Regions from separate parts of the Microbaculum mangrovi genome, predicted to be linked through region 1. Evidence: predicted binding sites of a transcription regulator. Region 1 holds the regulator's gene; the other holds the start of a gene.
The links. Region 1 encodes LexA, which represses DNA repair genes until DNA is damaged. Its sites were predicted from a motif close to TGTTCNNNNTGTGTTCNG; they were not measured.
Positions count from the first base shown of each region.

Region 1 (4,475 bases):
GGCTGTCGGCGCGTCTCGAAACCGCGATCGAGCGAACGCGCCTTTATGTCGCCGGGCGAATCCAGCGGTCGCTGCCTGGCTCCGTCGGTGCGATCGCGACGGCGCTTGTGACCGGTGAGCGCGGCGCGATACCCGAAGCCGACGAGGACGCGCTTCGGGCCTCCGGCCTGGCGCACATCCTGGCGATCTCGGGCCTGCACATGATGCTTGTCGTCGGGACGCTGTTCTGGTTCGCCCGTGCCTGCTTCGCGCTGTCGCCGGATCTCGCGCTGACCCGGCCGATCAAGAAGTGGGCGGCGTCGATCGCTCTGATCGGCGGGCTCGGCTACCTGGTGCTGTCTGGCGCCTCGATCGCAACGCAGCGCGCCTTCATCATGGCGGCGATCATGCTGGTCGCCGTGCTGCTCGACCGGCCTGCGATCACGCTGCGCAACGTCGCGATCGCTGCATCGATCGTGCTCGTGCTGACGCCCGAAGCGCTCGTGACGGCGAGCTTCCAGATGTCGTTCGCCGCGACCGTGGCCCTGATATCGGCCTATGAGGCGCTTCGGTCCTGGTCGCTTGCGCGCGGCGAGAGCGCGGTTTCGCCGCAGATCCGCTTTCTCGTTCGTGCCGTGCTTGGTCTCATGTTCACCGCGCTGATCGCCGGGTTGGCGACGGGACCGTTCGCTGCCTATCACTTCAACCGCGTGGCGATCTACGGGTTGATCGCCAACGTCGCGGCGATGCCGCTCGTCAGCGTGCTGGTCATGCCGTCCGCTCTGTTCGCGATGTTGCTCATGCCCTTCGGGCTGGAGGGGCTCGCGCTCGCCCCGATGGGGCAGGGCATCGAGGGCGTTCTCGCCGTGGCCAGGACGGTTGCCGGCTGGGACGGGGCGGTGCGCATGGTCCCGCAGGTGCCGGCGGTCGCGTTGCTTCTGACGATTGCCGGCGGGCTCTGGCTGTTGCTTTGGCGCACGGGCGTCCGACTCCTGGGGCTACCGTTCATTGCGGCCGGAGTCGGCCTGACCGTGCTCTCCGGGCCTCCGGACCTCTTCGTCGCGCGGGACCTGCGGATGGCGGCGCTGCGGATGCAGGATGGCGAGCTGGCGTTCCTGCCAAAGGCCGGATCGGACTACGAGGTGGAGGTGTGGCTGCGCAGCGCCGGCCTCGTGCCCGAAGGGACACCGCGAAGACGGGCGGACTGCGACGAGTGGGCCTGTGTCGCCGACAACGGCCGCCTGCGTGTTTCCTACGTGAGCGATCCGGTGGCGTTTGCGGAGGATTGCGCCTGGGCAGACGTCGTCGTCACACCGATCTCGCCGCCTCAGTGGTGCAGGGACGACGCAATCGTGATCGGTCCGCAGGATGCCGCGCGGTCCGGCGCGATCACGCTCACAAAGACAGCCAACGGCATCGCCATCGAGACGGCGGCGGACCGGTCCGGCGACCGCCCCTGGACGCGCCGGGCCCGCTGAGTCCGGCGGGCGCCTTCAGTATTGACGGATGAGGCCGACCAGCCGGCCCTGAATGGCAACCCGGTCCGGACCGAAAATCCGGGTTTCGTAGGCCGGGTTTGCCGCCTCCAGCGCGATCGATGCGCCCTTGCGGCGCAGGCGCTTCAAGGTGGCTTCCTCGTCGTCGATCAGCGCCACCACGATATCGCCCGTGTCGGCGGTGTCCGTCTTGCGGATCAGGACCGTGTCGCCGTCGAGGATACCGGCGTCGACCATGGAGTCGCCGCGTACCTCGAGGGCGAAATGCTCGCCCTTCGTCAGAAGCTCGACCGGCACCTGGATCGAATGGCTGTGGTTCTGGATCGCCGAGATCGGCGTGCCCGCGGCAATGCGGCCCATGACGGGGACCGCCACCGCGTTCGAGTTTGCAGCTTCGGTCTCGACGGGCTCGGGTGCGGGGGGCGGAACCTTGCCGAGACTGCCCTCGATGACGCTCGGTGCGAAGCCGCGACCGCGCGCGGCAAGTCCCGGTGCCACCGAGTCTGGCAGCCGGACGATTTCCAGCGCACGGGCGCGATGCGGCAGGCGTCGGATGAAGCCGCGCTCCTCGAGCGCCGTGATGAGCCGGTGGATGCCGGATTTCGAGCGCAGGTCCAGCGCTTCCTTCATCTCGTCGAAGGAGGGTGGCACGCCCGATTCCTTGAGACGTTCGTGGATGAACATCAGCAATTCATGCTGTTTCCGCGTGAGCATTGCGCGCTCCCGTTGCCGCTTCCGCCCGTCTTCGGGCGCCAGGGTGTGTACAAATCAAGAACAAACATACATGTTCTTGTTGTGTTCGGCAACGGCTAATATCGCGTGCAAACTGGCGCCAGATGGGTCCGATGCGCCGGGGGCGTCTTTGCGAATCGGAATTCGCCCGGGCTCTAGAAGTCCATCAGGAGCGCTCGGCAGGTCTCGCCGGCCTTCGCGGCCGGGGCGAAGGGCGGGCGGATGATCAGCGCGTCGGCCCTGGCCAGCGTGGCCAGCATGGAGCTGTCCTGCCTGCCGAAGGGCGTGACGACGAGGGTGCCGTCGGGATCGATGCTGGACATCGCGCGCAGATAATCCTGGCGCTGATCGTTTTCGCCGAGATCCGCGCCGAGGCGCGCGTTGGTCTCGCCGGACCGCGTTTCCGTAAGGCCGCTCAGCGCGTGGATCAGTGGCACGAGGAACAGCCGCGCGGTGATCATCGCCGAGACCGGATTGCCGGGCAGCCCGAGGAATCGACTGGCGCCGAACATGCCGAACATCAGCGGCTTGCCGGGCCGCATGGCGATCTTCCAGAAATCGAGCGACAGGCCTTCGGCGACCAGAACGTCCTGGACGATGTCATGCTCGCCGACCGAAGCGCCGCCGAGGGTCACCAGGACATCGGCGGCGGAGTCCCGCGCTTTCGCGACGGCGCCGGCCAGGGCCTCGCGGTCGTCCGCCGCGATGCCGAGATCGACGGGAATGCCGCCGGCCCGCCGGACAATGGCCGCAAGCCCGAAGCCGTTGGACGCGATGATCTTTTCCGGTCCGGGATCGGAGCCGGGCAGGGCGAGCTCGTCGCCTGTCGACAGGATCGCGACCCTCGGCCGGCCATGTACGGACAGGTCGGCATGGTTCATCGCGGCGGCGAGGGCGATGGCGCGCGGGTCGGCACGGCGGCCGGCGCCGAGCAGCACGTCGCCTTCGGCGAAGTCGAGCCCGCGTTTGCGCACGAACCGGCCGATGCCGGAGGATTCAAGAACGGTGACCTCGTCGCCGGCGCGCTCGGTATCTTCCTGGATGACGATCGCGTCGGCGCCGTCGGGCAGGGGGGCGCCGGTGAAGATGCGCACGGCTTCGCCCGGACCGACCGTTCCCTGGAAGGAATGGCCGGCGGGGGCGGCTCCGATGACGCGCAGACGCGCGGGCACGGTCGCGACGTCGGCGGCGCGCACCGCATAGCCGTCCATCGCCGAGGTGTCCCAGGGCGGCTGCGTGCGCCGGGCGGCGATGTCCTCAGCGAGGACACGGTCCAGCGCGTCGTCGAGGGGCACCCGCTCGGCGGGCCTTGGGGGAACGCCTTCGACGATGCGCCGCAGGGCTTCTTCGACCGGGAGGAGGGCCATGGTCTCAGCCATCCTGTCCGCTGTCGTCGGCGTGCCAGCTGCCCGAGCGGCCACCGGATTTCTCCAGCAGGCGAATGCCGGTGATCTCGATGCCGCGGTCGACCGCCTTGACCATGTCGTAGACGGTCAGGCAGGCGACGCCGACGGCGGTCAGCGCTTCCATCTCGACACCGGTCTGGCCGGTCACCTTGGCCGTCGCCGTCACGCGCACGGCGCTTTCTGCGGCAACCGGCTCGAGATCGACGGACACCTTCGACAGGCCGAGCGGATGGCAGAGCGGGATCAGCTCGTGGGTGCGCTTGGCGCCCATGATGCCGGCGATGCGGGCCGTACCGAGCACGTCGCCCTTCTTGGCCTCGCCCCGGACGATCAGGTCCAGCGTCTCCGGCGCCATCCGAACCCAGCCTTCGGCCGTCGCCGAACGGGCGGTGACCGCCTTGCCGGAGACATCGACCATGCGGGCGGTGCCGGTCTCGTCGAGGTGGGTGAGGGCCTTGTCGGCGCACATGGGCGGCGCTCGCTCCAGCCTATACGGCCACGTCGGCGGCGGTTCGCGACAACAGCGTGCGGGTCGCCGCGGTGACGTCGTCCTGGCGCATCAGGCTTTCGCCCACCAGGATCGCATTGATGCCGGCATCGGCAAGCAGGGCTACGTCGGCGGGCGTGAAGATGCCGCTCTCGCCGACCAGGGTATAGTCGTCCGGTACAGCCTTCGCCAATTCGACCGATGTCTTAAGAGAGGTTTCGAACGTCCTGAGATTTCTATTGTTTATGCCGATCATTTTCGACCTGAGTTGCAACGCCCGGTCGAGTTCGGCCGTGTCGTGGATCTCGATCAGGACGGACATGCCGTAGATCTCGGCGGCATTCTCGAGCGCGGCGGCCTCGTCGTCGGTGACGG
Region 1 is NZ_JBPODT010000002.1:1,168,405-1,172,879, reverse strand. It holds gene ACSF9G_RS11870 (ComEC/Rec2 family competence protein) at 1-1,457, shown strand, start outside; gene lexA (transcriptional repressor LexA) at 1,473-2,189, opposite strand; gene ACSF9G_RS11860 (molybdopterin molybdotransferase MoeA) at 2,363-3,574, opposite strand; gene moaC (cyclic pyranopterin monophosphate synthase MoaC) at 3,579-4,082, opposite strand; gene trpC (indole-3-glycerol phosphate synthase TrpC) at 4,102-4,475, opposite strand, start outside.

Region 2 (4,475 bases), 180 kb from region 1:
GTTCGACCAGCAGGTCGCGGGCGATGTAATAAAGTCCGTTGTCGGTCCAGCGGTCGGCAGCGCTCGCCTTGGGCGCCAGGGTGACGACCACGATGGCCACGTCGTCGATGCCCCGACCGACGATCAGCGGCTCGGGAATGCCGATGGGGATGCGGTCCATATTGGCGCGCACCTTCTCGTGCACGCGCAGGATGGCGTCATCGGGATCGGTACCGACAAAGAAGCGGGCGGTGACGGTGACGCGATCGTCCTGGGTCTGGGAATAGACGTGCTCGACGCCGTTGATGCCCTTGACGATGGTCTCGAGCGGCTCGGTGACGAGCTTGACCGCATCATCGGCGTGCAGCCCGTCGGCGGAGACGTGGATATCGACCAGCGGCACGCTGATCTGCGGTTCTTCCTCACGCGGCAGCGAGACCAGCGCGACCAGGCCGAGCGCCAGCGCGGAGATCAGCAGCAGCGGCGTCAGCGGCGACGAAATGAAGGCCCGCGTCAGCGAGCCGGAGATGCCGGGCTTCATGGGCGCACCAGACGATCGCCGGCCTTAAGCCCGCCGAGCACCTCGACCATCGGCTCGCCATCGGCGATTTTCTGCCCCAGCTGCACCACCACGTCGAGCGGCGTCCCATCGGGCACCGTGACCCGGACGTAATCGAGGCCGTATCGCTTGAAGACAAAGCTCTGGGGGATGACATAGGTGTCGCGCTCGCCCGCCGCGATCCGCACCAGGGCGCGCTCGCCGACGAAATAGCCACCGAGACCCGAGACTTCGGCATCCGCGACGACGCTGCCGGCTTCCAGGCGCGGATAGACCGTGACGATCTTGCCCTTGTCCACGGCGCCGCCGGCCTCGCCCATTCCGCGCTTGCCGATCAGGATCTCGTCGCCGAGCTCGATATGGCGGGCGTGGCGCTCCGGCACCTTGAGGCGGAGGATGTAGCGGTCCGACGCGATTTCGGCGATGGCTTCGCCGGGGAGAACGACGGTACCGATGGTCACGGGGACGGCCAGGACCCGGCCGGCCCCGGGCGCTTCGACCGCCCCTTCGGCGATCTGCTGCTCGGCGACCAGCTTTTCGGCCTGCGCGGTCTGCAGGTGGTTGCGGGCGACATCGGCGGCGGTCTGCAACTGGTCGAGCCGCGCCTGGGCGACGATACCGCGCTCCTTCAGCTCCGTGCCGCGCTTGAGCTCTGTCTCGGCGTTGGAGAGCGCCGCCTGCAGGCCGCGAATGCTGGCCTCAAGCCCCTGGATACGGATCGCAAGCTTGTCGTCGACGATGGTCGCGATCTTCTGGCCTGCCGTGACCGCGTCGCCCTCGCCCACCGTCAGCTCGGTGACGGTTCCGCCGATGCGGGCGCGAGCCGGCACGACGTCGGCGCTCTGGACCGTCGCGAAGACGGCCTTGAAATCCTCGACCGTTCGCGGCTCGACGACAAATTCGCTTTCGGCGGCGCGCAGCAGCGACGGCGGCATGGCCAGGGCGCCGGCCACGACCGAAGCCAGCAGGAAAGTCGAAACTGTGATGGGCTTGCAGCGTAACGTCATGACCATTTCTCCCCGGTCCGCGTCGCAGATATACCTATATATTCAGAAATTGGAATATGAAAAGTGGTAATCGGCGGCGCGCTCCTCAAGGGGCAGACGCGGAAAGATTAACGCAAAAATGCCGCCGGAGTGAACGGATCCGGCGGCATTCGCGCTGCAAGTCTGGGACTTTTCCGGGAATTCCGGACCTAGAACGGAATTTCGTCGTCCATGTCGCTGGACGGGCCACGGCCGCCGCCGCCCTGCATCGGGCCGCTGGAGCCGAAATCGCCACCGCCTCCCGACGATTCGTAGTCCGATCCGCCGCCACCGCCGCCGCTACGGGTGTCGAGCATCGTCAGGGCCGAATTGAAGCCCTGGAGGACGACTTCGGTCGAATAGCGGTCCTGACCCGACTGGTCCTGCCACTTCCGGGTCTGCAACTGGCCTTCGATATAGACCTTCGAGCCCTTGCGCAGATACTGCTCGGCAATCTTGCAGAGACCTTCGTTGAAGATCACCACGCGATGCCATTCGGTGCGCTCCCGGCGCTCGCCACTGTTGCGGTCCCGCCATGTCTCCGTCGTAGCGACGCGCAGATTGGCGATCGGACGGCCGTCCTGGGTGCGGCGGATTTCCGGATCGGCGCCGAGATTGCCGACGAGGATGACTTTGTTGACGCTTCCCGACATCACCTGACCTTTCGTTTCCAGTTTTCGCCGCAGACACTATCCGCCCGGCCCCGGTCCGTCGCCCCATGCAGCGGTTTTCCACAGGAGCTGCGACGGTCGGGCAGGTTCAACGCCACGTCGCGTTGGGTATATCCTGTTGGACGGAACAGTATGTTCCTATATTGTTCTCTTTTGGAAAGCAATCCCGCGATTCTCCGGGTTCAAGGCTACCGATGACCGAAATCCGCACCGAAAGACTGGTATTGCGTCCCTATCGCGCCGACGAAGCCGATCTGCTCGGCCTTCTGCTGCGTGACCGGCGGGTTGTGTTCTGGCAGAACGAGCGCGTCACCGAGCGCGATGTCGCGGACGTCCTGAAGCGAAGCCGCGCGCTGAGCCCGCAGGGGCTCGGCTGGTTCGCCGCCTTCAGGGCCGACGACAGGCGGTTCGTCGGCAACGCCATCCTCCAGCCGCTCGCCGGGACCGACGAGATCGAGATCGGCTATCATCTCGTTCCCGAGGTCTGGGGCAAGGGCTATGCGAGCGAGGCGGCCGCCGCCGTTCTCGACTACGGGTTCCAGGCGCTGAGGCTGCCGCGCATCGTCGCGGTCGTGCTGCCGGAGAACGCGCGCTCCCGGAGGGTTCTTGAACGGCTCCGCCTGCCCTATATTGACGATCGGATCCACGCCGATCACCTCCATCGCTACTACGCCTTGTCGCGCGCCGATTATCTGGCCGCTCACGAAAATGTCGCCGAACAGTCGGAGACCTGAGGCACCATGCAGAAGAACATCTCCGTTTCCGGCGCGCGCGAGCACAATCTGAAGAACGTTTCCGTCGACATCCCGCGCGACGAACTGGTGGTGATCACCGGCCTGTCGGGCTCGGGCAAGTCGTCGCTCGCCTTCGACACGATCTATGCCGAGGGCCAGCGCCGCTACGTCGAGAGCCTGTCGGCCTATGCCCGCCAGTTCCTCGAGATGATGCAGAAGCCCGATGTCGACCACATCGAGGGCCTGTCGCCGGCGATCTCGATCGAGCAGAAGACGACCTCGCGCAACCCGCGCTCGACGGTCGGCACCGTCACCGAGATCTACGACTACCTGCGCCTCCTGTACGCCCGCGTCGGCATTCCCTATTCGCCGGCGACGGGCCTGCCGATCGAGAGCCAGACGGTCAGCCAGATGGTCGACCGTGTGCTGGCGCTGCCGGAGGGCACCCGGCTCTACCTGCTGGCGCCCATCGTGCGCGGCCGCAAGGGCGAGTACCGCAAGGAACTCGCCGAATTGATGAAGCGCGGCTTCCAGCGGGTGAAGATCGACGGCGCCTTCCACGAGATCGCCGAAGCCCCGGCCCTCGACAAGAAGTTCAAGCACGACATCGACGTGGTCGTGGACCGCATCGTGGTGCGCGAGGACATGGCCTCGCGGCTGGCGGATTCGTTCGAGACCGCGTTGCAGCTCGCCGAAGGGCTGGCGGTCGCGGAGTTCGCCGACGAGACGGACGACAAGGGCGAAGCCAGGCGCCTGATCTTCTCCGAGAAGTTCGCCTGCCCGGTGTCCGGGTTCACCATCGCCGAGATCGAACCGCGGCTGTTCTCGTTCAACAGCCCGCATGGCGCCTGCCCGGTCTGCGACGGCCTCGGCTCGGAGATGCGGGTCGATCCCGACATGGTGATCCCAGATCCGTCGCTGACCCTGAAGGCCGGAGCCGTCGGGCCCTGGGCGCGGTCGTCCTCGCCCTACTACCTGCAGACGCTGGAGGCGCTCGGCCGGCACTACAAGTTCAAGATGACCGTGCCGTGGGAGAAGCTTCCCAAGACGGCGCAGGAGGCGATCCTGTACGGGTCGGGCGACGAGGAAATCAAGTTCACCTACGACGACGGCCTGCGCGCCTACGACACCAAGAAGACCTTCGAGGGCGTGATCCCCAATCTCGAGCGGCGCTGGCGGGAAACGGAATCCTCGTGGTCGCGCGAGGAAATCGAGAAATTCATGGGCCAGACGCCCTGTTCGACCTGCAACGGCAACCGGCTGAAGCCGGAGGCGCTGGCGGTGAAGATCGCCGGCCTGCACATCGGCGACGTCGTCGCCATGTCGATCCGCAAGGCGAATGGCTGGTTCGAGGCGCTGCCGGAGCACCTGAGCGAGAAGCAGAACGAGATCGCCACGCGCATCCTCAAGGAGATCCGCGAGCGCCTCGCCTTCCTCAACGATGTCGGCCTCGACTATCTGACGCTGTCCCGCTCCTCGGGAACGCTGTCGGGCGGCGAGAGCCAGC
Region 2 is NZ_JBPODT010000002.1:988,278-992,752, reverse strand. It holds gene ACSF9G_RS11110 (efflux RND transporter permease subunit) at 1-520, opposite strand, end outside; gene ACSF9G_RS11105 (efflux RND transporter periplasmic adaptor subunit) at 517-1,545, opposite strand; gene ACSF9G_RS11100 (single-stranded DNA-binding protein) at 1,734-2,216, opposite strand; gene ACSF9G_RS11095 (GNAT family N-acetyltransferase) at 2,429-2,968, shown strand; gene uvrA (excinuclease ABC subunit UvrA) at 2,975-4,475, shown strand, end outside.
Region 2: a site for LexA is predicted at 2,368-2,385, ahead of ACSF9G_RS11100 (single-stranded DNA-binding protein). Genes of this name have one in related genera too.